Regions from separate parts of the Paenibacillus sp. LPE1-1-1.1 genome, predicted to be linked through region 1. Evidence: riboswitches for the same ligand, from Rfam matches in the RefSeq annotation. Region 1 holds a riboswitch; each other region holds the start of a gene.
The links. Region 1 has a riboswitch for cyclic di-AMP ahead of MRBLPE1_RS03610 (APC family permease). Riboswitches for the same ligand answer to the same signal wherever they lie in the genome.

Region 1 (10,060 bases):
CCTTGCATCATTCTTTTCTCCTTTCGTAAAAGTCAGGGTTTTTCTTCCATTTCCGATGTCTTGAAACATTTCGAAAAAAAATTGAAAATTCTGACCGTATCTCTGTATACATTTACAATTCACACCACATAATAACCTCACATCCCATGAAGGAGTGATTGTAATGAGCAGAAGAAAATCGAATACATTGGTTGTACCGCAAGCAAGAGTAGCCCTTGATCAATTGAAAACCGAGGCTGCGCAGCAGCTTGGCGTTTCGTTCTCGCAAGATGGATACAATGGTAATCTATCCACGCGCGACGCTGGATCAATCGGCGGATACATCACGAAAAAGCTGGTTCAAATCGCGGAACAACAATTAGGTGGGCGTAACTTCTAATCAGCCGACGAAAAGCCCTCCTTTTGCAGGAGGGCTTTTCATTTATAAACGTATCGATCCTGCAGCTAAACGGCAGCATTGTGCGGATCCTATTTTTGCAGGTGGTATGGCACGGTTGCGATGACTACGTCCTTTTGCGTAAATAAATAAGCGCGGAGCATTAAGCTCGTTTGGTTGTGCAGTAAATAATGCCACCAATGCTTCGTAATAAACTGCGGGATGAGAACCGTAATATGATCCGTTTCTGCCGTTTTCCATTCAATCGTATCAATGAACCGCATTAAAGGCCTAATGATGCTCCGATAGCTGGAACGGAGAACGATGAGCCGGACGCCGGGGTTCCATTCTTCCCACTTCTTTTCCATTCGCTCGATATCCTCGTCATCAAATCCAACATACACGGCAACGACATTATCCGTCAACGATTTGGCATAGCTTAGGGAATGATTGACGACACGCGTTATGCCCGCAATGGGAACCACGATCGTGCTCCCTTTAATAACCGGTTTATCTATCGCCATATTAATCCGCAGTTCGTCTGCCATGTTGCGGTAATGGCGGTGAATCCCATAAAACAATAAAATAACGAGCGGCAGGAAGATAAATACCATCCAAACATGGCTAAACTTCGTGAAAATAAAAATTAAGGTAATCGCCAGCGTCGTCAGCATCCCGATTGTATTAATGATGAAACGCGAGAGCCAACCGGCAGGCTTCAGCTTCACCCAGCGTACCATCATGCCCAGCTGGGAAAGCGTAAACGGAATAAATACCCCCACTGCATATAGCGGAATTAAATTTTCGGTATTGCCGTGAAAGGCGATAACCAATAACGCGGATAAAACGCCCAGAATAATGATGCCGTTAGAAAAGCCCAAACGGTCGCCCCGCGCCATGAACATATTCGGCATATATTTATCTTTCGCCAGCATGAAGGCAAGCAGCGGAAATGCCGCATAAGCCGTATTGGCCGCCAGAAATAAAATGAGCGCCGTTACGCCTTGAATCACATAATAAATGACGCCTCTGCCAAATGTCGCATTCGCAATTTGCGATACCACGGTTTCTTTCTCATTCGGTATAATACCGTACCAATAAGCAAGGAGGCTTATGCCGATAAACATTGCGCCTAGAATCGTCCCCATCATGATTAGCGTAGCTGCCGCATTGCGCTCGGCCGGCTGCTTAAAGTTCGGAATCGCATTGGACATCGCCTCTACGCCCGTAAGCGCCGAGCAGCCTGAGCTGAAAGCCTTCAATAAAAGGAATAAGCTTATGTTCGAAACCGCGGCACCCATCTCAGGCGCTGCTCCCGGTACGCCGCCTGCCAAATATTTGATTATACCGGATATAATCAGGATAAAGATAGCAATCACAAACAAGTAGACCGGCATGGCCAGCACGGAAGCCGACTCCGTGATTCCCCGCAAATTAATAAGGGTCAGAAGCGCGATCATCACTAATGCGATAAGGACCCGGTGATCATGCAGCGACGGAAAAGCGGACGTAATGGCATCCGTACCCGCGGAAGTGCTGACCGCAACCGTCAGAATATAATCGACAAGCAGCGAGCCGCCTGCTAACAAACCTGTAGAAACGCCGAGATTATCCTTCGCGACAATATAAGCGCCGCCGCCGGTAGGGTAAGAGAAAATCGTTTGGCGATATGATAAAATCAGCACCAATAAAAGACCGAGTACAGCGATGGAGATCGGAATAGAGTACCAAACCGCCGTAAAGCCGGCAACCATCAGCACAATTAAAATTTGCTCCGTCCCGTATGCGACCGAAGATAAAGCATCGGATGATAACACGGCAAGCGCCTTAAGCTTGCTAAGCTTTTCGCCTTCAATTTCCGAGCTTTTCATCGGACGACCGATTAACAACCGTTTAAATCTGCTGACCATCATAACTTCCCCTTTTCCAACCCATGAAATAAAATAACAAGCTAACTGCCGCATGGAACACAAAAAAAAGCCGCAGGAAAGTAAGGACTTTCCCACGGCTTTACCCAAATAGCTCGGTTCGTTCGTGATAAATTCCTCTTTTGGACGCTTACGAGGTTAGCTGACGGATTCGGGCGCAAAAGTCGCCCTACGCTTGGCATGGCCAAGTGATTCACCCCTGAGACAAGATCGCATGATCTTGCTCGATGGTTCCCCCGCTTCTTTTTCAGAACTCAGCGATTAAGGATATTACATGAAATAATACGGCAATAGATTACGTTTTGAATCTTACTCCTCTCCTCCGGCATTGTAAACAATCATAAAGGTCTAAATTGATTAAATTTCGAGTCATGCGGAATCATTTAACCGATTACATCCTATGCATTCTTTGCATATCGTTTGTATGCTTACGATCTCTTTGGATTATGAGAAAATCATTGGTGAATCATAGCAATCCATAAGAAACTGCATCACGTTTTATATGTTACGATTGGATTATCGTTACAACCCAATAAGAGAGGATGTTTTAGAATGGCAAAATACACGACCTACATCATTTCCGAGGACGCAAGAGCACAATCCGAATTTTACATGCAGGCACTTGGAGGAGAAATCAATTCCATTATGACGCATGGCCAGCTTCCCGACGCACGTGAGGAGCTCAAAGACAAAATCATTCACCTCTGTTTCAATGCCGCAGGCGTCAATTTCTTTATGTCAGACTCCGTGTTTGAACCTGTCCAGAGCGGTAACGCCGTTCATTTGAACCTTGAATTCGCTTCGGAAGAAGAAGCACGGCAAGCCTTTAATCAATTAGCGGTCGGCGGTCAAATCCATCAGCCTTTGGAGCCTGCTTTCTGGGGCTCTCTATTCGGACAAATCGAAGACAAATTCGGCATACGCTGGATGATTACCACCGAGGCAGCCGTAAGCCAAGCCTAACCCATCCGAATAAGGATAAGCTTTTTCATCACATCAAGAGGAGACGGCCCTTTGCTGAGGGCTGCCTCCTCTTTGCTTCGTCTATTTCTCCTATTATCAAAACAAGGAATTATTCACACGGATGTCGAATAGTGTCGGATGAAATATTTAAATACCATTTTGATAAGGAGGATGATGCTGGATGCCATTCTTGTTCAAAGCAGCTGAATACCCGTCAAGCCCCGGCTGCTATCTGATGAAAAATGAAGAAGGCAGCATCCTTTACGTCGGAAAATCCAAAAACCTGCGAAGTCGGCTGCGTTCCTACTTTACGAAAAACCATACCCATCGCAGAATCAAGCAGCTCGTACAGGAAATAGCGTCCATTGAAGTCGTGCTTGTCAATAATGAAGCGGAGAGCTTGCTCCTCGAAAATAATTTGATAAAAATCCATAAACCTCCCTTTAACCGGGCATTAAAAAAAGATAACAGCGGTTATGCCTATCTGCAGCTGACAGCTGACGAGCTTCCGCGATTGGATGTGTATTACCGGAACCGCAGCCGTCATCGGAAAATCGCTGAACCAGAGGAAATGCACCGTTTGGGTCCCTTCAAAAACGCCCGGTTCCGTGATGCGCTGCTTGAATTTGTAACGGAGCATTACGGTCTTCGAACCTGTAAAACCATGCCCAAGCAAGTCTGCCTGCTTTACCATATCGGGAAATGCAGCGGCGTGTGCGAAGGCAAAATATCGAAGCAGAGTTATTTGAATAACGTTCGCCAAGCCTCGGAGCTGCTCGCCCATCGAGGCAAAGGCCTGATTGAAACGTTGTATGACCGGATGGAGACTTATGCGTCAAAAATGGAATTTGAAAAAGCACAGCAAATGCTCATCAGTATCCGAAATTTGGAGCAAGCAGCAGACAAACAAATTGTAGACAGGGAAGCCGTTATCGATCAGGATGTCATCTACTTCGGCAGCTCCCATGCGCTGGTTGCAAAAGTCCAAGCAGGCATGCTTAGCGACTTTCAGATGTTTGAGCTCGAAAAACCGAACGATGCTGCTGCCGGCGACCAATTTATGATCACCAGATATGCCGAGGCGAAGCCTGATGAAATCATAGCGAGTCGCATCTGCGACCGAAAAAAGGTATATGCATCCTTAAAAAAAAGAGGAGAAAAGCAGTTTATCCTCACCGAGCCCAAGCGGGGGTTAAAATATGACCTTCTGCAGTTATGCAAAAACAATTATGAGTACCGATTCAACCGGCTTTAGTTCATCCCGGGATTAAAAAAAGGCCGCCAAAGGGCGGCCTTTTCTTATATGCCCATTTAATGGACCGTATTTGCCGGCATTTGCGGCATTCCGTTTGCCGGTACGAACGCGTTAATCATAATTTGCATATCATTGGCTGCCAATTGCGGCACTTGGTAATAGGCACGTTTATTTTGATACATAAATAATTCATAGGCCATTTCAACAAAGTTTTGCACTTGCGAAGCCAACACCCGGCGTACGACTGGATTCGTAACTTCAACCGCGGCCATTGCCAAGAGTGAAGCATGGGATTTCACTAGTCCAATCATATATCCGCTGATGCCTGCGTCTTTTACATCCGCCAGTGATTGATTGGGCTTTTTCGGCTGAGTCGCTTGTAAACCGTAGAGGGGCTCGATTATTTCTTTAATCATATACGTTGACGTTTCTTGGCTTGGCTTTTGGCCTGTGGCAAAACATTCCGCTGTCAGATTGTATTGGGAAAGGGCAAAGTTGTATTGACGATCCAATATGTCCAGCAATTCGACATCTTGTACATACTGCCTAAAGATCATAAATTGATCCAACATGCCGATTGAACAGGACAATACTTCATGCATATCAAAGAGCTCGTGACCTCCATGATTGAATGCCTGCATACCTGTACCTTGTAAATTTGTGTTGCTTTGCGTTTGCTGCTGCATGTTAAGTCTCCTTTGTTATTGATTGATTAACTTCTTTAATATCAATAATTTAAAGGAAACTTATTCATCCTGCCGGTACAAATCATGAAAAATCCCCTGTTATGACTCTACGTCATAACAAGGGGTCAGTCGTTCCTTTACTTCTTGTTAGCTGCAGCCCATTCGTCCAGCTGTTTTTGCTTCTCTGCGATGATCTTGTCAATACCCGCTGTTTTTTGCTGTTTAATAAATTCAGGCAGCTTAGCCGCGGGATCGACGGTTCCTGTTTCCAAAGCAATTTTATATTGATTCTGAACGTTCGTCACCGCCGCGATTTCCGTTTTGACGGCGTCGGCATTAAAGGTGAAGCCCAGCGCTTTCGATTTAATAGCGTTTCTGTTAAAATCCGCCAGCTGATTCCACAGCTCCGGGTCATCCCCGTTCCAAATGTGGGACAGGGACTGATTCCCGAACATCCATCCCATTTGCAGATTATAGCCGGAATTCGTTGCATCCACCCCTTGCGGGTAATCGATGACATTGTCGGACACCTTCACGTAATGTTTTTCTTCGATCCCGTAATCCAGCAGATTAATGAAATCTTTATCGGTGTACATCATGTTAAGCAGCATCATCGCTCTCTCCGGATCCTTCGAATTTCTTGCGACGCTCCACATAATGGATGTAATGTTAGACGTCGCAGTAACTGCAGGTCTGAAGTGTACTGACACCATCTCTTTGCCAGTCGTTCTCGATTCTTGGGTCTCTATGCCGGGCTTCATATGAGAGATAAACGAGAAGGCTTTGCCGGATTTAACCAAATTGTATTGCGTCTCGGTGCTTGTAGCGGCATCCTTGGCAATGTAGCCTGCTTCATACCACCTTCTGACCGTATTCAACATTTCCGCATATTCCGGCGTCTCATACATGTTCACGACCTTGAGGCTGTTATCATGACCTGGCAGTACGCCAAATCCATCACCTAAGGTATCAAAGAAGCTGCCTACAAAAATATCCAGAATAGAGATACCGTACTTGACTGTCGGAATGATACCCGGCTCATTATCTTTAATCGTTTTAAATACAGCGTCCAGATCATCCAGCGATTTTATCGCAGCCGTATCGATGTCATATTTATCAACTAAATCCTTGCGCATCGTAATGCCATAGTCCGCAGCCAAATCCCTGATGCTCGGAACGGCATATATTTTCCCGTCAATTCTTGTTGCGTTCAAGAACGCAGGATCAAGGGAATCAAGCGCTTCCGTAACTCCCTGGCCTTGCTCAGCCAAATAACCGTCGAGCTCAAGAAACTGCCCTTTAGCCACATCTTGGCTGTAAGTTCCGAGTCCGCTTACGATCAGGTCTACCTGCTCATTGCCAGACATCATCAACGTTTTTTGCTGCGTCCAAGCTCCAAATCCGATCGGAATCAGCTTGACGGTCGCATTGATTTTTTCCTTCGTCAATTTGTTGATCGCTTCCGAAATCAGCTTCATATCCTTCGGTTCCCCGCCTGCGGGAAATACCATTACTAGCTCGACAGGCTTCAATTCTCCGCCTGCGCTGCCGCTTTCTCCTTCTGAAACGGCTCCGTTGTTCCCGGAACTTGCTGCATTGCTGCCACCGTTGCTGCACGCGCCAATAAGCATGGTCATTGCAAGAGCCAATAACAAAAACATTTTAGCTGCATATTTGTTCTTTTTCATTGATGTGACCTCCCGGTTTCTTTTAATGAAAGCGTGTACACTTAGTAGAATAGATGAAAATGCCGGAGCATACTTTCATATTTCCGACATCCTGTTTTCGATTTTCCGATGTATATGAACATGGGTTTCAAAATCGTTTCCAATTGCAAACCCGCCTTTTCATTTGGTCTTTAATATAGCAAGGGCGGTGCATCCGGATGTCTGCACCGCCCTTTCATCGTTTCGTCATTGCTTTCCAGCCGACGCCCAAGCGTCAAGCTGTTTCTGCTTCTCGGCAATGATCTTGTCTATTCCCGCTGCCTTCAAGGCTTTATTAAATTCCGGCAGCTGCTTCGCAGGGTCTACCGTACCCGTTTCCAGCGCGATTTTGTATTGGTTTGACACGTTCGTTACAGCGGCAATCTCCGTTTTGACCGCATCGGCATTAAAGGTGAAGCCCAGCCCCTTCGACTTCAAAGCGTTTTTGTTAAATGCCGCAAGCTCGTCCCACAGCTCCGGATCATCCCCGTTCCAAATATGGGACAGGAATTGGTTGCCGAACATCCATCCCATCTGCTGGTTATAGCCCGAATTCGACGCATCTACGCCTTCTGGGAAATCGATGATGTTATCCGATAGCTTTGCGTAATGCTTTCCTTCAATGCCATGATCAAATAAATTGATCAGATCTTTATCGGTATACATCAGGTTTAGCAGCATCATTGCTTGTTCGGGATTTTTTGAGTTTCTCGCGATACTCCACATGATAGAGGTAATGTTATACGTCATACTCGCGGCAGGCCTCAAATGGATCGACACCATAGCGGTTCCTGTCAGTTTTGATTCTTGGTTTTCAATGCCTGGCTTCATGTGCGAGATAAACGAAAACGCTTTGCCTGCCTTCACCAAATTGTATTGCGTCTCCGTGCTTGTTGCCGCATCCTTGGCAACGTAGCCTGCTTGATACCATCTTCTCACCGTATTTAGCAGCTTGGCATATTCCGGAGCCTCGTACATATTGACGACTTTAAGTCCATTGTCATAACCCGGAAGCACGCCAAAGCCGTCTCCTAAATTATCAAAATAGCTGTTTAAATAAGTATCGATAATAGAGTTCCCGTACTTTACGGTTGGAACGATGTCAGGCTCATTTTCCAAAACCATTTGAAACACTGCGTCCAAATCATCCAGCGAATGAATGGCTGTTGTATCGATTTTGTACTTGTCTATCAGATCTTTACGCATCGTTATGCCATAATCGGCAGCCAAATCACGGATACTCGGGATGCCGTAAATCTTGCCGCCGATTCTGGCGGCATTCAGAAAATCCGGATCTAGGCTGTCAAGCGCTCCCCTGATCCCTTGGCCCTGTTCGGCCAGATACCCGTCAAGCTCCAGCAGCTGTCCTTTGGACACCTGCTGGCTGTATGTGTTAAGACCGCTGACGATTAAATCGACTTTCTCGTTACCAGAGAGCATCAGCGTCGTTTGCTGCGGCCATGCTCCCCAACCGACCGGAATAAGCTTTACGGTTGTATTTATTTTCTCTTTCGTAATCTTATTGATTTCATCCTGGACAGCCAGCAAATCCTTTGGTTCTACGCTCGCCGGGTAAACCATCGTTACCTCGTAGGCAGCCTTAACGGATTGGTTTCCGCTTTCCGCCGAGTTACCCGCGGAACGGTTCTCTTCCGATGCGCAGCCCGTAACCATTAGGCTTGCTGCAAGCAGCAGCTGCGCAGCCGTCTTGCATGCTTTTCTTTCCAATCCCATCCTGCTCCCCCATGTTCGTTTGTTTCTCTATTATCCTTTTACAGCGCCGATAGTCAGGCCCTTGACGAAATACTTTTGAAAGAACGGATAGGCGATCAACAGCGGGATAACCCCGATCGCGGCCATCGCCATCCGCATGGATGCAAGAGGAATATTAGCCGCGATTTCAGCGCTTCGGCTGCCTGCTTGCGTAGAGCTCTGCAAGAACTGTACATCCAGAAGGATTCGGTTCAACAGGTTCTGAAGACTGTAGTACTGGCTGTCCGTTATATAAATCAAACCGTTGAACCAGTCGTTCCAAAACAGTATGGTGTAAAACAAGCCGACCGTCGCAAGCACCGGCGTTGACAGCGGCAATACGATGCGATAAAAAATTTTCCACTCCTTTGCCCCGTCGATGTAAGCCGATTCGATAATCGCCGTCGGAATCGAGCTCGCAAAAAAAGTGCGCATCAGGATAATGAAAAATCCGTTCATTAGCAAGCCAGGTATGATTAAGGCCAGCATCGTATTTTTCAAGTCGAAATAATTAGTATAGAGCAAATAGGTCGGTACTAGGCCCCCGTTAAACAGCATCGTGAAAAAGACGTAGAAAGCGAGCGAGTTGCGGAACGGCATTTCGAGCCGCGAAAGCGGATAAGCCACCATCGCCGTAAGCGTCAATCCGAGTGCCGTGCCGATCACCGTCGTTAAGACCGTGATGCTGTAGGCCCGGATGATTTCCGAAGAGCTGTTCCATAAATAACCGTATGCGGAGAAGCTTATTTGATCTGGAAAAAAGGCGTAACCGCTGCGAACAAGTTCCATATCGTCAGTTAGGGAAGCGGAGAACAACAGCCAAAACGGCATGACGCAAAAGAACGTGAATACCAGCATGACGATGTTAATGGCCCATTGATAGAGCTTGCCGGATGATTGCATATAATCTCTCCCTTTCTAGAACAACGCGTTGTCTTTGTTATATTTTCTTACGACAGCATTTGATACGATGACTAGAATGAAACCAACAAGCGCTTGGTACAAGCCGGCTGCGGAGGACATCCCGATGTCGCCTAGGTTAATCAAGGCGCGGTATACATACGTATCGATCGTGTTCGTAACCGGCATCAGTGCGCCTGTATTCAGCGGAACCTGGAAGAATAAGCCGAAGTCGGAGTAGAAAATACGGCCGATGGCAAGCAAGGTCATAATCGTGATTACCGGCGCAACGAGCGGGAGTGTTATTTTCAAAATTTGCTGCCATCTGTTAGCGCCGTCAATCGTCGCCGCTTCATAATATTCGCTATCGATTCCAATGATTGCTGCTAAATAGATGATGCATAAGTTACCTACGCCCTTCCATACGCTCACGATGGTTAAGATCCATGGCCAGTACATCGTTTCACTGTACCAAGAAATGGAATCCAATCCCA
Region 2 (10,060 bases), on a different contig from region 1:
CGCGGGTCTTATGCAGTTGACAGTGCGCGTAGCCCGGCTTTTGAAGCAGAATACATCTTCCGGCAACTCCGCTCATGAAGCAAGGTCGAGACGCTCAGAGATAACGGCGGTTTTAGAGTATATCAACTCGCATGTGACCGATCGATTGACCGTGGAGCAGCTAGCTTTAGAAGCCGGTTTAAGCCGCCGGCATTTCATTAGATTGTTTCGATTGTCGGCGGGGATGGGGTTTTCGGACTATGTACAGCTGAGAAGAGTAGAATACTCCTGCCGGCTGTTGCTGGAAACAGACCATAAAATTGCATCTATTGCAAAAAGCACGGGCTATCGGGATACGACGCATTTCCGCGAAGTGTTTCGCAAAATAATGGGCACAAGTCCGCACAGTTACCGGAGAAGCAATAGAAATTAAATGATCCGTGCTCACTTCACAATGGATTGGCGGTGAATCGATGAACGAAAAAATTATGGTAATTGAAGATGAAAGAAAAATTGCGGATGCAATTGCCTACGCCTTAAGAAGAGAAGGATATACCGTCGAGGTTGTTGATCATGGCGCAGCAGCTATGGAAAGGTTATATGCGTTTCGTCCGGATGCTATCATTTTGGATGTGATGCTTCCCGGCATGGATGGCTACGACATTCTAAAGAAGCTTCAGGATAAAGGGTGCATTGGCGTGATCATGTTGACTGCCAAAGAGGATATCGTCAACAAAATTTTAGGACTTGAGCTGGGAGCAGACGATTATATCACAAAGCCTTTTGATATGCGGGAGCTGCTTGCGCGTTTAAAGTCATTACTAAGAAGAATGCAGGCTGCAGGAGAAAAGCAAGAGCTTGACGAGATCAAGTTGGGTGAAATCGTGCTGCATGTAAGTAAACGAACGGCTTTGGCAGGCGATAAGAAGCTGGATTTGACACCTAAAGAATACGATCTATTGACTCTACTGGTATCCAGCCCCGACAGGGTTTATACAAGGGAACAGCTTTTGGATTTGGTCTGGGGAATGGATTATATAGGCGGAACGCGTACTGTGGATATTCATGTGCAAAGGGTGAGAAAAAAGCTGGGACCGGATATCAGCGAAGTGATACAAACCGTTCACGGTATCGGTTATAAAGCTTTGGGAGGTTACGGTGAGAATCAGCATAAAAATTAAATTCAGTATTTTTTTGGCTGCCCTATTGCTTCTTACTGTATTTGTTTTAAGTTTGCTGGTGCTGGAAGGCATTAAAAAAAATCAGCAGATAGAGGTTGAGCAGTATTTGGCCCAGCAAGCGACAACTGCAAACGTATATTTTATCCAGACCCTTATGGCTGAGTCTAATAAGGCGACTCAAACTTTTCTGGCATCGAAAGGCAAGGAATTTGCAGAGCAATTGGAATTAATTAGCGGGCAATCGGTCGTGTTGTATGATCAGCAAGGGGCAATCGTTAATAAAAATAGATCGTATATAACATCCGATAGCATTAAAAAAACGTTGGCTTTTGCGCTAAATAATAAAACAGCCTATTTGACGGCAAAAGATTCGTTATATTACATGACTCCATTAAGAACAGGCAATGAGCAAGTAGGCGTTGTACAGTTCAATTACTCCCTGTCAAAAAACCTTGCCTTTTACAATCAGATCAAGCAATTGTTTATCTATATAGGAACAGGTGTATTTTTACTCAGCTTTATTCTGGCTTACTTTTATTTTAATTCGTTTGCCAGTGGAATCATCAGACTTAACAAAACGGTGGACAGGATTCGGGAAGGACATTTTGATACTGACACGCTCACACGTAAGGATGAAATCGGTGAACTAAGCGAGGGTATTCGCCTTATGAGCGAGCAAATTACGAAAACGATGCGGGATAAGGATCTTGAACGAGAAAAATTAACACTGGCGGTCCATAAGTTATCCCTGCTTGATCAGCAGCAAAAGCAGTTTATTGGCAATGTCACCCACGAATTTAAAACACCTTTAACATCAATCAAAGCCTATATCGATTTGCTCGAAATGTATCCGGATGATGAGAAGTTGCTGGAAACAGCAATAATAAATATCCAAAGCGAAACGCAAAGGCTTTATGAAATGGTTGAAAAGGTTTTACAGTTGGCTTCTCTGGAAAAATATGATTTTGAATTTAGCAAGGAAAAGGTCGATGTACAGCATGCTATCCAAATGGTGATGAACAGCCTGAAAGGTAAAATGGATAAGTTTGGCATACAACTGGAGACAGAATTAACTGAAGCTTATGTGGAAGCTGACAAAGACTGCATGACCATTGTGTTTGTCAATCTCATGGATAATGCCATTAAATATAACAAAGCAAGGGGCCATATTTTTGTAAAAAATGAATGGAAGAATGGTCAGGTTATCATTGAAATTGCCGATACGGGCATTGGCATCCCGGAAGATCTGGTGCACAAGATTTTTGAGCCTTTCTACACCGTTGATAAAAACAGATCCCGGGAAAACGGCGGCGCAGGACTTGGACTTTCACTTGCTAAAAAGTATGCGGAATCCCAAGGAGGTTCCATAGCTCTTGTGAACACAGATTTGGCAGGAACCGTATTCAGAATTACTTTTCCAGCATATGGAATCACGAACACGAGAAAATAATTAACATTTTCGATGCTTTTGTTTACATGTTGGAAACATTCGTTTGTATTTTTGGAACAATTTCTTGATATTGTAGGTATCGAGGAGGCGATCATGATGAAGAAAACAAAAATGATTATTATGGGGTTAGCTATAGCGCTGCTTGTATTCACTACAGCCTGCAGTTCAGAAGAGGATGCTGACAGGGTGATCATCAAAGAGCCCGGGGAAACGATTACGGTCATTGATGATGCCGGTAAGGAAGCTGGCGAGCCTGGTGTATCCGTGGAAAAAATAGAGCGTTATGATAATGTCGAGATTTCGGACTGGCTGGATGAGGAAACCGTCATCGTATCAAAAGAAAACACGTCGCTAGACAAAATGAAGCTGGAAGAATTGTCCGATTCCTATCCTAGAAGCTTGTATGTGTACAATCTAAATACCAAACAATACGAGCTGCTAAAAGAACAGGATAATGTGTTTTTGGGAGGCGTGGCCTTATCACCTGATAAAAAGCATTTGCTGTATCATGAATACGATTTAGGTGATCCTGTCTATCATGTGTTGAACCTGGATACGTTGGATTCATTCGATATCATTGGCAATCCTATTGGGGGGGCCGTCAGTGCCAAATGGGCTGATGAAGAAACGATTATTGGCGCAGCTTACAGCGGAGGCGCTTATACGGCAAGCATATCAGGGAACATCGCTCCACTCGCCGGTTTAAATGAGGAAGCTTTGTTTATCGTTGAAAGAATGAAGGATAAGGTTTATTACAATACCAATTCCAATGAGTCCTTAATGGTGCTGAACCTGGCTACTAAGGAAAAGACAAGTTTGAATTTTGATCATGTATACGGTGTAGTCCCCTCGCCGGATGGGAATCAACTACTGGTTTTGCAATCAAACGGCTCCAAAAATGTTATGATTCTTTGCGACGCAAATGGAGGAAATCAAAAAACGATTGCAGAAGGTACAGAGCTTGGCGGGGTATCATGGTCGCTGGATCAGCGGATGATTGCATATAGCCAGAAGGCCGATGTAAACGGAATACCCGTCAAAGGGCTTTATCTCTACGATATGTTATCCGGCAAGTCCACCCAGATAGCGGTAGATGTCGAAAATGCAGCGACCTCTTGGAGCCCTTCCGGCAAAGCGCTGGTATATACGGAATGGAATGGCAACCAATATAACAGCAATATTGTCCATTTAAAGTACTCGTTACAAAAATAAAAAGACTAGCAAAATGCTCTTTATCTATTCAATTATTGTTACCAGTTCCGTTACTTCAATGAAGAAGCAGATTGCCGATGCAATCTGCTTCTTTCCAGTATCGTTACTCGTTAGGTTAATAAGACGATCATTTTTTTAAATGGTACGGAACAGTAGTGATAATCACATTTCTCCGATACAGCAAGTGTGCACGAATCAGTAAACTGGATTGGTTATGTAGGATGTTATGCCAACCTTTCTTTGGAATGAACTGTGGAATAACAACTGTAACTTGGTAATTTGATTCACTCGCCTTGCGTTGAACGGTATCAATAAATTTAGTCAGTGGCTGAATGATGCTTCTATAAGGAGAATGAAGAGTTACCAGTCTCACGTCAGGTTGCCACTTGCTCCATTTTTCTTCAAACGTCGCTTCATCTTCTCTTTCAAATGGAATGTGAACCGCAATGATCTGGTGGGCTGAGAGCGATTTGGCATAGTTTAACGAATTCTCCACTACATGTGTCATACCTGCTACAGGAAGAATGATTATATTCCCCTCAATCGGAACAGCTGGCTCACAAGTTGTAGTTCTTAATTGGTCGGCTACCGCTTCATAATGCTTTCTAATTCGATGAAAGGAATAAATGATTAGGGGTAAAAATACTAAGACCGGCCAAACTTGAACGAATTTTGTTAAGAAAAACATGATGGTGACGATAAAGCTAATAAGAGCCCCTGTTGCGTTAATGATCAGCTTTGAAATCCATCCTTTGGGCTTTTGACGAATCCATTTTATGATCATTCCAGTCTGCGACAGAGTAAAGGGAATAAAAACACCGACAGCATAAAGCGGGATTAAGTGTTCGGTTTGAGCTTTAAACACAATAATTAAGATGATGGACAAAATACCTAGCATGATAATGCCGTTGGAATAGCCAAGCCGGTCCCCTCTAACCGTAAACATCCTAGGTATGAACTTATCATTGGCAAGATTTACGGCAAGCAAAGGAAAAGCCGAATATCCCGTGTTAGCGGCTAGGATAAGAATCAACGCCGTTGTTCCTTGAATGAAGAAGTACATAAAATTTCGCCCAAAGGTCTGTTCGGCGATTTGGGAGACTACGGTTACCTCGAGGTTAGGTGTTATCCCGTAATAATAAGCTAAATAAACGATTCCCGAAAATAACAAAGCAAGCAAGATTCCCATCGCCATTAATGTTTTAGCAGCGTTATTAGGAGATGGGCTTTTAAAGTTCGGGATGGCATTCGAAATGGCCTCTACTCCTGTTAATGCAGAACTGCCTGAAGCAAATGCTTTTAAGAGCAAAAATAAGCTTATACCTGCTACTGGTGTACCGATTGAAGAATGTAATTCGGGAGAAACATGACCGGTTATTATGTTGTATAGGCCTGCTCCTATTAGAATGAACAATGCCAAAACAAACAAATAGACCGGATAAGCTAAAATAGAAGCGGACTCGGTTACCCCCCGTAAGTTCAGGATGGTTATGAAAATGACAAATATCACAGCAATGATAACCGTATGTTCATGCAAGCTAGGAAAAGCGGAAGTTATAGCGTCCGTTCCGGCGGATACGCTAACTGCCACGGTTAAAATATAATCAACCAACAAGGAGCCTCCGGCTACTAACCCGGGGTACTTGCCTAGATTTTCTTTGGACACCACATATGCGCCACCGCCATGCGGATATGCAAAGATAATTTGCCTATAAGATAAAATAAGTGCTAATAATAAAATTAATACTCCAATTGCGATTGGTACCGAATACCAAAACGCTGCGGCACTAACTGTAATTAAAACGATCAAAATTTGCTCAGGACCATAGGCCACTGAAGATAAAGCATCTGAAGAAAGAATGGCAAGAGCTTTCGTTTTATTAAGTTTCTGCTCGCCTAATTCATTTGATTTTAAAGGTCGACCGATTAAAAATCTTTTTAAAGAAAGCATCAGTTTCACTCCACATTTTTTGTTTTTAAATTACCTGTACTTTAAATTACCCTAAAAATAAAATGAAACACAGGTAAGAACCTCCCTCAATCAATTATTATGAGGTTTCCTGCTTCTGTTTAATAAAAAACCAACCTCGCCGTTTTGTGAATACACGATATGATCCGCTCCAAGACCTTTGTAAATGGCCCGCGGATTCCATTGCTGCGTAATCACATAAATGGACTTCGACGTCCAGGCCCTACAGCACTGTACAAAACGGCAGCTCAGCGCGAAACTGCTCTCAAAAATATAAACCTCGCGAATGAATACAAACGGAATATTCCAACTTTTTCTGTTATTCGTATTAATGTAGTGCACATTAAAAAATCCTTGGCTTCGGAGTTGCCTCTCCTCTTGCTTACTGTTGGTCAGCACCATAAAAGGCAGCTCGTAAAACTCCAAAATTTTTATGAATGATTTGCCGGATTCGCTTAGGCCGGCGACAATAATATGCTCATTTTCCAAAGTGGTTCGCCTCCAAATTTTGAAAAAAAGGCAACAAAAAAGAAGCCTTAGGAAAAGAGGAACTTTCCCCGCGGCTTCTTGACCCGCAGCAGGCAAAAACGGCTTAGACCGAAATTTGACGGTAAAGCTCGTTTTGCACTAAAAAGCCGCAGGCAGCGCGATGGTTGTTGCCTCTCCCGAGTACGCTTACGTGGTTAGCTGTCGGATTCGGGCGTGAGAGTCGCCCTACGCTTGGCAAAGACCAAGTGATTCACCCCGTGAGACGATTCGTATTTGCACACGAACGCTCGTTGGTTCCCCCGCTCCTGCTGCTGCAGGACTCAGCGTTTTAGATCCTTTCTTACCAGCTGCCCCTGTTTTGGACAGCAAAAAACCGCAGAGGCAAATGGCTCTGCGGTCGAAATTAATCGATCACAAGCTTCATCATTCCTCTCTCAATCCACGCTTACGAGGTTAGCTGACGGATTCGGGCGGTGAGAGTCGCCCTACTTTGTCCGGCATCCATGGTGCCAGATCAATGATTCACCCCTGCAATGCAACCATCCGACTCTCACATCGAACATGCGCACTGCCTAACATTTGGTTCCCCCGTTTTCCGCATTCACGGAAACTCAGCGATCAGTCAATTGCACTAATTTGTAATTCCTGTATCGAATCTTACTCCTCGCTACACCTGCTGTAAAGAGGCCGTACAGGCCAAATCAAGTTATTACAGACAATAAAGAGTTATGTTAACGCTTTCATTAATTCCTATCTCGGTTTACCTCACTATTTCTACGTTTATCTCTGGTTTTCAAAAATAATGACAAAGGCCTATATACTGAAATATTAATCAAATCATCTGATTTCTTTAAATAAGAGAATGAGTGAGAATCAGCGTGATTTTCGAAGAATAAACCTTTTTTAACACATGAAATAATCGTATTACTTCGTAAATGACGATATGGCGTCAAATCCCCATAAACCTTTGTTTTACAAAAGATGGCTGCAGGTTTACTATTGACGGCAAGCCGACTAAGGCAAACAATTATCAGCTAAGCGAATAGGCATTCAGCCAACCTCTCCTAATTGCCTAGAGTACCAATCTGAAGAATCCGTTCTTCTAGAAAGAGCTGTCGCTTACGTATCTTTATTCTAAAAACCACTGCTTTCTCCTTACCCGATCATACTACGAGGAGGTTTTACCATGGATGTCTTAAAAATCAGCAACTTGACCAAAACCTACGGGAATGCAAGAGGAATCACAAATGTCAGCTTTCATGTAGAAGAAGGTGAAATTTTCGGGTTTATCGGTCCGAACGGAGCTGGGAAATCGACGACGATCAGAACTTTATTGTCCCTGATTTACCCGACAAGCGGCAAGGCCGAAATCTTCGGCAAGGACTGCATCGAGTTTGCACCCGAAATTGCCAAGCAAGTAGGTTATTTGCCTTCGGAGGTTTTCTATTATGACAATATGAAGGTGATCGACCTCTTAAAATACTCGGCAAGCTTTTACAAAAAGGATTGCAGCAAAAGAATCAAAGAACTGGCAGAGATCATGGATCTTGATTTAAAGAAGAAAATCGACGACTTATCGCTCGGCAACAAAAAGAAAGTAGGGATTGTCCAAGGACTGCTGCATGAACCTAAATTAATCATACTCGATGAACCGACCAGCGGCCTTGATCCGTTAATGCAGCAAAGATTCTTCGATCTGCTTTTGGAAGAGAATAAAAAGGGAGCCACCATCTTGTTTTCATCCCATATTTTGAGCGAGGTTCAGCGTTTGTGCGATCGGGTCGCCATCATAAAGGAAGGCAAAATCGTCACGGTCGAAAAGATCAGCACGTTAAAAGAAAACAATTATAAAAAATTCAAAATCGAAACGAAGAAAACAGCGGAGCAGGATTTCTTCAACATAGCCGGCGTGGATAATCTTAACGTGGCGGATCATTCGGTAAGCTTCTTATTCAGAGGCGATATTAATACCGTCATGAAAAAGATAGCCGACGTCGAAATCGCAAACCTATGGATTGAAGAACCGGACCTCGAGGAGATCTTTATGCACTACTACGAAAAGGAGGTCTGACCAGCGATGAATATTTTTCTCCATGAATTAAACTTTTATAAAAAATCAACGTTGATTTGGTCCGTTTCATTGGTAGCCCTGCTCGTCTTGTTCATGTCCATGTATCCTTCTATTGCAGGAGATATCGATTCTTTTAAAAAGCTATTGGAAGGTTATCCGGAGGCTGTTCGGAAAGCGATCGGTCTTGAAGTGGAGAACCTTGGTTCGGTGCTGGGCTTCTATTCTTATATCTTTCTCTATTTGTCACTTTGCGGGGCCATTCAAGGAATGAATATAGGTACGTCCATCATTTCCAAGGAAATACGAGACAAAACGGCGGATTTTCTTATGACAAAGCCTGTAACGCGAACCACGATATTAACGGCCAAGATTTTGGCGGCATTGACTTCGTTAGTTGCTACGAATGTGGTTTTTTTAGCGGCAGCCGGCATCATGTTGTCCCAGATGAAAACGGAAGAGTACAGTACTAAAACTTTTTTCATGATTTCCGTTACGCTGTTTTTTGTTCAGCTTATTTTTCTTGCCTTGGGCATTGTTATTTCGGTCATCGCTCGGAAAATAAAATCCGTATTGACTGTGTCTCTTGGAACCGTGTTCGCCTTTTTCATCGTCGGCATGCTCGTATCGACAAGCGACGATGAAGCGAAAAGGTATTTATCTCCCTTTAAATATTTCGACACAGCTGATATCTCAAGAACTTCCAGCTATGACACCTCTTTCGTGCTTGCTGGAGCAGGAATCGTCGTAGTTTCACTGGTTATTAGCTATATCGTTTACATCAGGAAGGATATCCACGCGGTTTAGTGGGGAGGAAATCGAATGAATATATTTTGGATCGAAATGAAAGCATACAAGAAATCTCTCATTTTCTGGAGTATCGGCATCCTATTCTTAATTGCCTCCAGCATGGGCAAATATGCCGGGTTATCGTCCTCTGGCCAATCGATGAACGATTTAATGGAGAGCATGCCTAAATCTTTGCAAGCCATCATGGGGATCGGAACACTCGATCTATCGAAGGCAAGCGGATATTACGGCGTTATCTTCGTCTATTTGGTTTTAATGGGAACGATTCATGCCACGATGCTTGGCGCTAATATTATCGCTAAGGAAGAACGGGATAAAACGGCGGAGTTTTTGTTCGTCAAACCCGTTTCAAGAAACAAAGTGATTTTATCAAAATTCATGGCTTCACTTGCAAATCTCGTGATCTTTAACCTCGTTTCGCTGATCACCTCCATCTCCCTGGTCTCGAAATACAGCAAAGGCGAATCCGTAACTGGCGATATCGCAATCACAATGGCGGGAATGTTTATTTTGCAGGTCTTGTTTTTGGTCATCGGATCAGCGACGGCGGCCGTCAATAAAAATCCGAAGAAGGCTGCTTCCCTTTCTACAGGGATTCTATTGATCACCTATATATTATCAATAGCAATCGACTTAAATGATCAATTCGAAAACCTGAAATACCTTTCCCCGTTTAAATATTTCGAAGCGAAGAATGTGATGTATGGCGGAGGCTTAGAGGCAGTCTTCATTATATTGTCAGTGGTACTGATTGTCGCATTAACCGTAGTAACCTTTATATGTTTCAAAAAAAGGGATTTAAGGTTGTAATTTCATGAATCCAACCCGTTCCAGATTTGTTTGCCGGGGCGGGTTGGATTCCATTGCGTCACCATGAGCATCCTATCCATATTGCAATAGTA
Region 3 (10,060 bases), on a different contig from region 1:
TATGCCAATGAGCTTATTCCGGGAATGACCGAAAGAACCACGAGCCTGCTTGTGGCATGCGGCGGTCTTGGGGGGGCGATATTCCCGCGGGTAACCGGCTGGTTTATGGATCGGTACAATGTGCAGTCAACCTTATGGTATGTGAGCGCCCTCGTTATATTAATGCTGCTTCTGCTGGCGGTTATGCTGGTTTTGGGCAGAAAACAGACGCAGGGAATGCGTTCAAAAGCTTAAAACCGTTAAAGCGGTAGCCGTTTACGCTTGCATTCGAAAAAAAAACCTCCGCATTTGCTGTTTCAAAGCCAATGCGGAGGTTTATTTGTTAGTAATCAGACGAAATATGGAAAAGGCTTGTCCAACTCTGGGATGGGAGGCGGCTAATTCAGTATCGCTTTGTATACTTCAATAGCGCGCGCACGCGAAGCCTTTAAATCGACGATGGCTCCGCCTTGGGGCAGATGGATTTCCTTATCGGACAAATGCTCCAAATGAGGAAGCCAACGCCGGATATAGCTTCCGCTCGGATCATGCGTTCGCGATTGCAACGCCGGATTCATAATGCGGAAATAGGGCGCAGCGTCATATCCAAGAGACGAGCACCACAACCAGCCGCCTCGGTTAAGCGTATTGTCATAATCGCTCAAGTGGAGGCGGAAATATTGTTCCCCCCGCGTAAAAGGACATAACAGATTTTTCGTTAAGAACATGGCCGTTACCATACGTAAACGGTTAGGCAGCTCACCCGTGCGGTTGAGCTGCGTCATGGCCGCATCAATGATTGGGATGCCCGTGGCGGCCGAAGCCCATGCTTCGAAATTCGTATCCGAGAGCGGAGACAAATCAGCAAGGTGCTCATAACGGAAAAAATCATCATGATACATCGCTTGATACAAATAAAAATCACGCCAGGCGAGCTGGCGAACCCAGGTCTCCGATCCGGGCAGCCCCTGCGTAAACTCGTAAGCTTGACGGGCCGAGATGGCGCCTGTATTTAGGAATCGAGCGAGACCGCTTGTATGCTCCGATGCGTAAGCGTCGCGCCCTTCTGCATAGGAAGCAAGGCGCTCGCGTACGAATCGGTCCAGCCTTGCGACCGACTTAGGCGCACCTTCGACATTCGTGCCGCCGAGCGCGCAAGAAACGGACTCTGGCAGCGCGAACGCAAGAGCGACTTTGCTGTCAATTTGGCGAAGGGTAGCTAGCTCTAATATCGTCGTGTCACTTGCACTGCTGTAGCATTCCCGCATAAAGCTGCTCCACATGCGGTAAAAGGGCGTAAATACCTTATACGGCTCGGAGCGCCGCGCAAATGCAGGAAATGCTTCCAAGTCGGCAAGCGGTGCGTCTGCTATCGACAGCCAGTGACGGCCAAAACGGCGAGTCATTTGCTGCAGTCGCTCATCCCGTTGGCGGGAGTAAGGCGTGTAGTCCGAATGGACGATAACCTCGTCAATCGGATGAGCCTGCAGAAGAGCCTCGGTAATGAGTGCGGGATCACCATACAGTACATGCAGCTCCTTTCCTGCATTGGAGTAGCTGTGCAGCAAGGATGCGGCTTGCGCCATAAAGTTTCTGCCGCTGTGACTGGTCAATCGGCCTTCGCCGATAAGAACGGGATCTATGATAAGCAAATGAATGCCTTGCGTATCTTTTTTTCTCAAATAGTCAAAGGCTCGCATATCTGCCGTGCGCAAATCCTTGCGATGAATAAACAAATACATCAGGCATGGCTCCTTCTCCAAAAGCGGCTAACCCTACGCCGCAATTTGCTTGAAATGAAACAGCAAAGCCGCAAGTCATTTGTCGTCAGAGGACAAAAAACTGCGGCTTTGCTGGATGAGTCTACCCGTGCAACCCTCTTAGCGAGGGATTAGGTTACTCTATTGGGCGTCGGCATACGTTTGGAAAGAATCCGCATCCATGACACGACGTGCAGTCACATAACGGTTTTCATAGTAGGATGAGTTAAGTTTGTCTGTTACAACGCCTCTGCTAGTGGAAGCGTGGGCAAACTTTCCATCTCCAATGTAAATGCCAACATGGGATACGGCGCTGTTGTTGCCGCCGGCTGTGTCGAAGAACACAAGATCTCCCGGAATTAGGTCGGATTTAGCGACCTTCGTGCCTGCTTTTGCTTGCGAACCGGAAGTGCGCGGAAGATCGATGCCCATTTTTTCGAACACATAGCCCGTAAAGCCGGAGCAATCAAACCCTCTCGACGATGTTCCGCCGCTTTTGTACGGAGTACCAATGACATCATTGATGAATCCGTTTAATTTCGAGTCCGCGAAAGCGCTTCCCGCCTGAAAAGCGAGTACGAGAACGAGACCCAAGAGTATTGCGGTAACCTTTTTCAATTGTGAAACTCCTTCCAATGCCGACGAGGTTAGCTGTGGGGTTCGGTTGAAGGTTCCCTATGATTCCTCAGGCGCTGCCAATTAATCAGACGTCGGAATCAATTCACCCAGAGTGGTTCCCCCGTTTCCCGATAGGGAATTAGGCCGTTTTTTATTGCTCTTGAGAATTATTCGATTATTTTCATTGATCTCCTGCCTTTAGTTGCAATTTCTAATAATTCTCATGTAACCTTTTGCCATTTTGATGCGTTTAACCGTTCTTTGTGTAAAATAAATGCAGATAGTAGTTCTTTCTGACCAAAAGTGATGACTCAATTTCATTAATTATGTGACTTTTGTGTAAAATATACCGATTTATCCTTGAGAAGCCGGGTCGATCGGGCTAGTCTAAAGTCCCCTAAACGGCGGTAGTTCGCCGTTTATTCGCATTAGATTAAAAAAATCTCATCTCGTTCAGCGCGGTGCAGCAAAGCAACGGCTTAGTTGGACAAGGAACGACTTCTATGTCGTTATAAAATGAAAAAGAGCCATTCCTGGGAACGGCCCTTTTCCAAAATAAGTCATCTTGATTATTTGGCGGTAATGATTTTCTCGGAAATAAGCTGAGGATCGCCGTTCTTCTGTTCCATCCAAAAACGCAGCTTGTATTTGCCTGCGTATTTAAAGTCATAGGAGACAAGCTTCGAACTGAACCAGAAAGTATCCTTCTCAACGAATTCCTTAAAATCGTCATCCGACTGACTGCGTCGGTCAATGGTGGTTTCTTTATCGTTAGGGTCAACCAGCGTGACCTTGAATTCCGTGATCGCGACGTTTAAGTTATCGATTTGCGCTTGCACCAAAAACTTCTGAACGCTGCCTTTTTCAACCTGCCCGAACATCGTTCTTTTCTCATTCATCAGAAACATATGGACATTAGGCTTCTGGATGAGAAGCTTCTTCTCGCTGCCCTTCCACTGGATAAAAGCTTGCAAGGAATCGCTTAAGGAGCGGATATTGATGTACACCTTATCATCTACGAGCAGACCGTCTTCTGCGGTTTGCTTATTATTGTAAACCAACGTAACTTTCTGCAATAATTTGTCTGCTGCAACGATTGAACCGCCAGTTAAGAGCAATGCCATCGATATAATAATCAGTTTTTTACGCATCATTTGCGTGTATCCCCCATTGTTCAAGTTCTCTTAACTATTTATACAAAAATGCCATCATTTAGTTGCGCTCGTCTGCAAAATAAAAAAAGCCTTCGTTTCCGCAGTCGTTGCGGGCCGAAGGCTTTTGGTTACTGCAGAGGCTTGGTTTGCAGGCAATCGTACTGCGCGGCAATCGTCCATACCTTCATGAGTGTGCGAATGAGATGATAGCCTTGATGCAGGATAAGCGCGAACAGCCCCGCCCATAACATGGATAAACTCGTGACTGCGAGTCCCGCAGCAGCGCCAATCCCCCACATAACCAATGACAGGGCGCCGTAGGAAATAAAGTTTCGGAGCGCCCGCCAGAGGGACCGGAATACCCCTTCGCCTGAAGCGGCGCCGAACTGCATGGCAAGGAACAACAGATGGAGCAGTGTGCCCCAAAGCAGCCAGAGCGCGGCTCCCGGAAGCACCGCTTGCAGCAGCTCCGGTACGGAGCCGCTCTCCAGCAGGGCGTCAAGCGAGCGCGGCAGCAAATACCAAGCGGGAGCAAGCGACAGGACGGCCTCGATCCAGTATAGAAGCACTACCGGTTTCCACGCTTTGCGGATACCCTCCAGAAAACGGGTCCCCCCGTCGGAGCGGGCTTGGTTCAACGAGTAGAACAGCCCGGCATTAAACAAGGGCGTGAGCAGCATCCGTGCAACGAGAAGGGCTCCGAATGTCCAAACGTACGGCGAGATGATATCGGTCTTGAACAGCTGGAACTGCGCTTCGGTCAGGAAGAGCTGAGCGGCCGTTTCGGACGGATAAGAGCTTGGATATCTTCGCAGCAGCGGGGATACGACCGAATCAATGAAACGGTAGAGGAAAAATCCCCATAGCAGCTGGTAAAGAAACATTAAAATAACGAGGTAAAAATGTTTAACCGCGAGTTGCCAGCCTTGCTTCAAATGTATCTTCATCGTTTATCGCTCCTTGAACGCAGTTACTTACCAGCTCAGCGACCCGAGCAGACCTTCAATCAGCTTGACTGTGCCGAGGCTCCATCTCGTCCGCGTTTCCTCAGGCAATTGAGCCTGCATATAATTGTTAATGAGCTTATTATCGAGCACATTGCTGTAGCTAGGATCGACAATGGCCCATTCAAGCGGAGCGGAATGCACCTGCTTGTATTGCATATGGGATTCCTCGGCGTTCCACAGCTTCGTCACTTTGGAACCGTCTGTAAATTTCATCAGCACCTTGATGTCGCCGTTGCTGCCGCCGTTCTTTTTGACGAGCACAATCGACTCATACATCTGGGCTCCATCCTGCGTAACCGGGCGCACATGGATGGATTCAATAGAGAAATCCGCCATTTGATCGTCATAAACGTATTGGCTGAAATAATCATGCCATTTCTCTTTGGTTACCTGCTCGACAACACGCTGAAAGTCAGCGGTGTTCGGGTGCTTGAATTTATATTTTTGAAAATAAGTGCGCAAGATTTTTTGCATCGTTCTGGAGCCGACTTTGTTTTCTATTCCGACAAGCACGAGCTTAGCCCGCATATATACGTTTTCCGCGTATTGCGAGTGGCTGCCGTAGGTCCATGACAGCTGCTTGAGCGGCGCAGGGTCAGTCATATAACTGGCTTCCATTCGCAAATTCGACTCTAAACCATAAGCGGTTTCCATGACTTTATCCTCGGCGTAGGACGTAAAGCCCTCGTCCAGCCACGCCTCTTCGAACTCGTTGGAGGCAACCATCCCGTACCAGTATTGATGTCCAATCTCATGGACAACCGTTCGCTCGAGATCGTAGCCGGGGTTTTCCTTCTCCGCGGCGAAGGCGGTAATGAGCGTAGGATATTCCATGCCGCCGGCACCATTTGCCCCTTTCGGAGGCACAACGACCGACAGCGTGCTGTAGGGGTACTCGCCGTACCACTTCGCATAGCTGGAGAGAGCGGATTTGGCGGCATGCATGTAACGGTCCTTTAGAGCGGCATGCGTCGGATCCAGGTAAAGCTTAATCCGTACGCCTGGAATGCCCGTATCGGAGTAAGCCGTCTCTTCATAGACAAAATCCGGAGAGGCTGACCAGGCAAAATCATGTACGTCATCCGCGTAAAATTGGTAGATCTTCATCTGGTCTTTGATTTCAATGGGCTTGGTTTGAAAGCCGGTAGCAGCAACGGTATAGGCCTCAGGTACTTTTATCTTTACGCTGTATATGCCGAAGTCGCTGTAAAATTCAGAATTTCCATGATATTGATGAACGTTCCACCCTTCGGCGGTACGTCCCCTTGTTCCAACCGGCTCGTAGACGGCAAGCTTCGGAAACCATTGCCCCGCCATGACGAAATTCCCGGAGTAGCCCATTCTTGCAAAAACCTCGGGCAGCTTCACCTCATAGCTCATTTGCAGCGTGACGGATTTGCCTGGGGCAACAGGCTCAGGCAGCCGTATTTTGGCCAAGGTGAAGTCGTCGGCGTTGCCGTCATCGGGCTGCACGTATTGCAGACGCGGCAGCAGGCTCTCGCCTTCAAGCGTTTCCAAGGATAGCAGCTTCATGTAGCCTTGGCTGTTCAGGGTTGCCTTGTCCTGACGGAGCTTGCCGCCGGACTCCTTCATGAACGTGGATTGCTCGGACTGAAAGGCATTCGGGTACAGATGGAAGTAGAGCTCGGACACTGTTTTTTTGCCTGGGTTGGTCCATGTCACGGTCTGGTCGCCGTTTAACCGTTTCGCGTCATCAACTAAATGCACGCTGATATGGTATTCCACGATTCGTTGGCTGAGCTCCACAGGCTTTGGCGTCATGACCGTGTTTGGTTCCTGCACGACTGGCGGCTTGGACGATTTTGGCGCAGGGGCTGGTGCTTGCTTGGCTTTGGCGGCGGGGGCGAAAGCATAAGTATATTGGGATTGCCAAGCATTCCCGAAGCCGTATTGCACAGATATACCGAGCATCACGACTGCGAGTATTACGAGTAAAATTCGTTTGAAATAGCGTGGAGTCATTGAACGTTTCCCTCCCGTTGACAAGCATCTACAGCATGTATATGTTTGCTTTTCGATGATTATTAGCTAAAATGGAATTATTGTATTGGGGAAGGTGTGAATACGCATGACGGAAGAACAAGGACAGCCGGCTCAACCGGAAAAGAAGGAAAAGAAATCACTGTCGCTCAACGTAGTGAGCAACAAACAACATAAAGGCTTTGGCGCAGGGACGATTGATTTGAGCTCTGTATCCTGTGTCATTATCGATGATGGCGTCGCTTATATCGATGTAGGCGCCATGCATGCGAAGAGCAAAGTGGAACGCGGCATTAAGTTTACGCCGAACAAAGAGGATACGCCAAACGGCCGCCAGTGCTGGATCGTATGGGTAGCCGTCGACCGCAACGAGGAAGGCTCGTATTATGCCGGGGCAACGGCATGCGAGATGCTTATCGATTCCGAGGCGCGCCGCGGCTGGAAAATTCTTGCGGACCACGTCAACAAGCTGGATCATTCCATTAAACGCCGCTATAACTTAACGGAGCTTGGCGAGGTGGAGAAGGCCGCGCTTCGCAAGCTTCTGGTTGAGCATAACCAGGAGTGGTGGGACCGTTCGCCGGAAGAGCTTAAGCAAGCGCTGAACGTGTAAAAGCGAAGCGCAGGCGCATACGCATGTGCCAATAAGGGATGAGAACCCCCGTCATTCGTATGGAAGACCATATGAATAACGGGGGTTTCTGCGTGCTTGGAAGCTAGTTGAACGTGCACGAAAGTTTTTTTGTTTTTAGTGCAGGGTAAGATGGACCGGCCGGCGTCTATTAGATTGGGAAGGAGGGGAGCGACATTCAGGACGAGGATTGGATCATTGCGGTACAAAAGGGCGGGCCCGAGCATTATGGACCTTTCGTGCAGGCATATGGTCCTTACATATATAGAACAGTCTTTGCCGTGCTTCGCTCCCCGCATGATGCGGAGGATGTAACGCAGGAAGTGCTGCTGCAAATCTATCGCTCCCTTCCGGATTGCCGTTTAGACGGACTGAAGACGTGGATTACAAGGATTGCGGTTAACCGGTCGATTGATTTCAAACGAAGCAGGGCCCGCCGTCCGGAGGAGTTGGCGGACAGCGATGCGATGTCGGAGAGAATGCAGGAAGAAAACTCCGTCATGCCGGCTGCGGAGCTCGTTGCAATCGAGCAGGCTGATCGGCAGCAGGTTCGCGAGCGGGTGGAAGAAATGCCGGATAACTACCGGGAGGTCGTAACCGCATTTTATATGGAGGACAAGTCGTATGAGCAGATAGCGGCTGAAACCGGGCTGGAGCGTAAAAGCGTAGAGTCCAGGCTGTACCGGGCACGAAGCTGGATGAAGCGCCACTGGCGGAAGGAGGATTTCGAATGAGGAATGAGCACATACCGCAGCATCGAATGAATCAATATGTAAACGACAGCCTGACAGAGATTGAGCGGGCGGAGGTTGAGCGGCATTTGGATGGCTGCGATTTCTGCTTGGGTCTCTTTATGGCTGCGATGGCATCGTCTGAGGGCGAGGAGCATTCATCCTTATACGGCGGAGATAGCAAGACTTCTCGCATACCTCTTCCCGATATGGCGCTGCTTGAACAGCGCGTTGTTGGGCAGCTGCTAAGCGAACAAGAGCTCCATGAGGCTAAAGCTGAGGCACCGGGCTTATCAGCGGCCAAGCATGAGAAGCCTCCCCGCCTGCGCACATGGCTGCAGCACCCGGTGACCCATTACACGATAGCGGCCTCCATTACGCTGCTGCTGCTTTTCAGCGGAACCTTTGCGACCTTCTCGCAGAAGCTGGCGCAGCTGGATATGAATGAGAACATGCAGGAGTCCATGCCTCCGAAACCGCAAGCCGGCAACGATAAGTACTCGGAATCGTGGTCGGACAAAATAGTCGATCAAACCGGAACCTGGTTGGATGGCTTGAAAGCGACCCGTTTTAAATAATAGAAAACAAGGACATGGAAAGGAAGGATAGCTGATGAATAAAAGCCCTTTAGTGGCGTTTTTGCTGGCATTTTTGCCCGGCGTAGGACATGGCTATATAGGCAGGCCCGTGCGCGCGGTGCTGTATGGGGGAGGTTTTTTTGGATCGCTGGCTTTGCTTCTGCTCTTATCGATGGCTAACGGGTCAGGTAATGATGAAGTAATCGTGCTCTTGATGCTTGCCTTTTTTGTCTGGGTCATTAATATGATCGATATGCTGTTTACCCTGCTGGTAGGCAAAGGAGTATCGCGGCATCCTGCACATACAACACAGCATTACCCGAATGAATATCCTGCGGATCACTTCGGTCCCGGCTTTGTGCCCTTGGAGTTCGAGCAGCAGCGCGAGAAATCGCGGACGATTTTGTTCTCCCTCATTCCGGGCCTTGGCCATATGAATATGGGACTCATGCAGCGGGGTATAACCATTCTGATTTCGTTTATCGGATGGTTCGCGATTATTGTCTTTTTAAGCGCAATCATTCACAGGGGAGAGCTGCTTATCTTCCTGCTTGCCCTTCCGGTCATCTGGATATACAGCATGTTTGACGCGATCAGCAAGCTGCATGCCAAGCAGCGCGGCGAGCATTTGGCGGATCGCGCCATATTCGAGGATATGGAAGCCTACATTGCTTCGGGGCGCAAAAGCAAGGTGCTTGCTATCGCGCTATCGATTTTCCCTGGCGCAGGCCATCTCTATTTAGGTCTGCAAAAACGGGGGCTGCAGCTGATGGGCGGCTTTCTGTTGACTGTTTTTATTATGGATAATTTGCGGTTGTCGCTGTTTTTCTTCCTGCTTCCGCTGTTCTGGTGCTTCGCTTTCTTCGATGCGCTGCAGCAGACATCGCGTTACGAGCGTGAGACGCTTGCGGATGAGCCGGTACTGACACAGCTGGTTCCTTATCAGCGCTGGTTTGGCTTCGGGCTGCTAGGCTTTGGTGTTTACTATTTGCTCGACCGTGTGGCCGCAGAGGTCACATCCCACTTTTCAAATGAGATCTATAGTCAGTATATGGCGGTCAAATATATGATTCCAACGGCGGTTGTTGCTTTCATTATGATCATTGTTGGGTTGCGATTGGCATTCGGCAGCAGAGCGGCTGCGGATAGAGGCAAGGGAAAACCGCCTGAACTTCCACCGACGTTACTTGCTAAGCGCGGGGAGGAATCGCGGTGAACCCCGTAAATATGGCGAACCCAGCGGTTAATAAACCGGAAGGCATGCGTACCTGGCGCGTCGGCTCCTTATCGATGGGGGTTACGCTGATGCTGATGGGTACCGCGCTTGCAGTATCGCTTTGGCAGGATATAGAGGCCTATGATGTATTGCTGTGGGTGGCTCCCGTTGTTTTTATCATGCTTGGGTCAGAGCTGCTGCTTTATCTGAAGTTCTCAAGCAGCGAGCGGGCGATCGTGCGCTACGACTGGATGAGCGTTTTCTTCGTGGGAGTCATTGGCACGGCCAGTCTCGGACTCGCCCTGATGATGTCAACGGGCCTATTCGATGAGCTGCAGAGAGGCATGCAGATGACCCAGCGCTCAGCCTTCGTGGATACAAAGAC

Region 2: linked by a shared signal. The riboswitch ahead of MRBLPE1_RS13325 (hypothetical protein) and the one ahead of MRBLPE1_RS03610 (APC family permease) in region 1 are both predicted to bind cyclic di-AMP.
Region 3: linked by a shared signal. The riboswitch ahead of MRBLPE1_RS09660 (C40 family peptidase) and the one ahead of MRBLPE1_RS03610 (APC family permease) in region 1 are both predicted to bind cyclic di-AMP.

Annotation. Positions count from the first base shown of each region.
Region 1 covers NZ_JBEGHY010000001.1:762,038-772,097, forward strand. The annotation lists gene MRBLPE1_RS03605 (alpha/beta-type small acid-soluble spore protein) at 164-379, shown strand; gene MRBLPE1_RS03610 (APC family permease) at 469-2,286, opposite strand; cyclic di-AMP (ydaO/yuaA leader) riboswitch at 2,417-2,574, opposite strand; gene MRBLPE1_RS03615 (VOC family protein) at 2,857-3,267, shown strand; gene MRBLPE1_RS03620 (GIY-YIG nuclease family protein) at 3,449-4,522, shown strand; gene MRBLPE1_RS03625 (spore coat protein) at 4,579-5,208, opposite strand; gene MRBLPE1_RS03630 (ABC transporter substrate-binding protein) at 5,346-6,896, opposite strand; gene MRBLPE1_RS03635 (ABC transporter substrate-binding protein) at 7,122-8,648, opposite strand; gene MRBLPE1_RS03640 (carbohydrate ABC transporter permease) at 8,679-9,569, opposite strand; gene MRBLPE1_RS03645 (ABC transporter permease) at 9,585-10,060, opposite strand, start outside.
Region 2 covers NZ_JBEGHY010000012.1:626,114-636,173, reverse strand. The annotation lists gene MRBLPE1_RS13350 (helix-turn-helix domain-containing protein) at 1-412, shown strand, start outside; gene MRBLPE1_RS13345 (response regulator transcription factor) at 453-1,160, shown strand; gene MRBLPE1_RS13340 (sensor histidine kinase) at 1,138-2,610, shown strand; gene MRBLPE1_RS13335 (TolB family protein) at 2,707-3,822, shown strand; gene MRBLPE1_RS13330 (APC family permease) at 3,950-5,776, opposite strand; gene MRBLPE1_RS13325 (hypothetical protein) at 5,864-6,280, opposite strand; cyclic di-AMP (ydaO/yuaA leader) riboswitch at 6,449-6,616, opposite strand; cyclic di-AMP (ydaO/yuaA leader) riboswitch at 6,707-6,907, opposite strand; gene MRBLPE1_RS13320 (ABC transporter ATP-binding protein) at 7,467-8,351, shown strand; gene MRBLPE1_RS13315 (ABC transporter permease subunit) at 8,358-9,155, shown strand; gene MRBLPE1_RS13310 (ABC transporter permease subunit) at 9,171-9,968, shown strand.
Region 3 covers NZ_JBEGHY010000002.1:36,104-46,163, reverse strand. The annotation lists gene MRBLPE1_RS09670 (MFS transporter) at 1-234, shown strand, start outside; gene MRBLPE1_RS09665 (cryptochrome/photolyase family protein) at 378-1,721, opposite strand; gene MRBLPE1_RS09660 (C40 family peptidase) at 1,881-2,357, opposite strand; cyclic di-AMP (ydaO/yuaA leader) riboswitch at 2,361-2,513, opposite strand; gene MRBLPE1_RS09655 (hypothetical protein) at 2,927-3,511, opposite strand; gene MRBLPE1_RS09650 (hypothetical protein) at 3,640-4,458, opposite strand; gene MRBLPE1_RS09645 (M1 family metallopeptidase) at 4,486-6,501, opposite strand; gene MRBLPE1_RS09640 (YwhD family protein) at 6,608-7,132, shown strand; gene MRBLPE1_RS09635 (sigma-70 family RNA polymerase sigma factor) at 7,432-7,884, shown strand; gene MRBLPE1_RS09630 (zf-HC2 domain-containing protein) at 7,881-8,459, shown strand; gene MRBLPE1_RS09625 (hypothetical protein) at 8,494-9,675, shown strand; gene MRBLPE1_RS09620 (hypothetical protein) at 9,672-10,060, shown strand, end outside.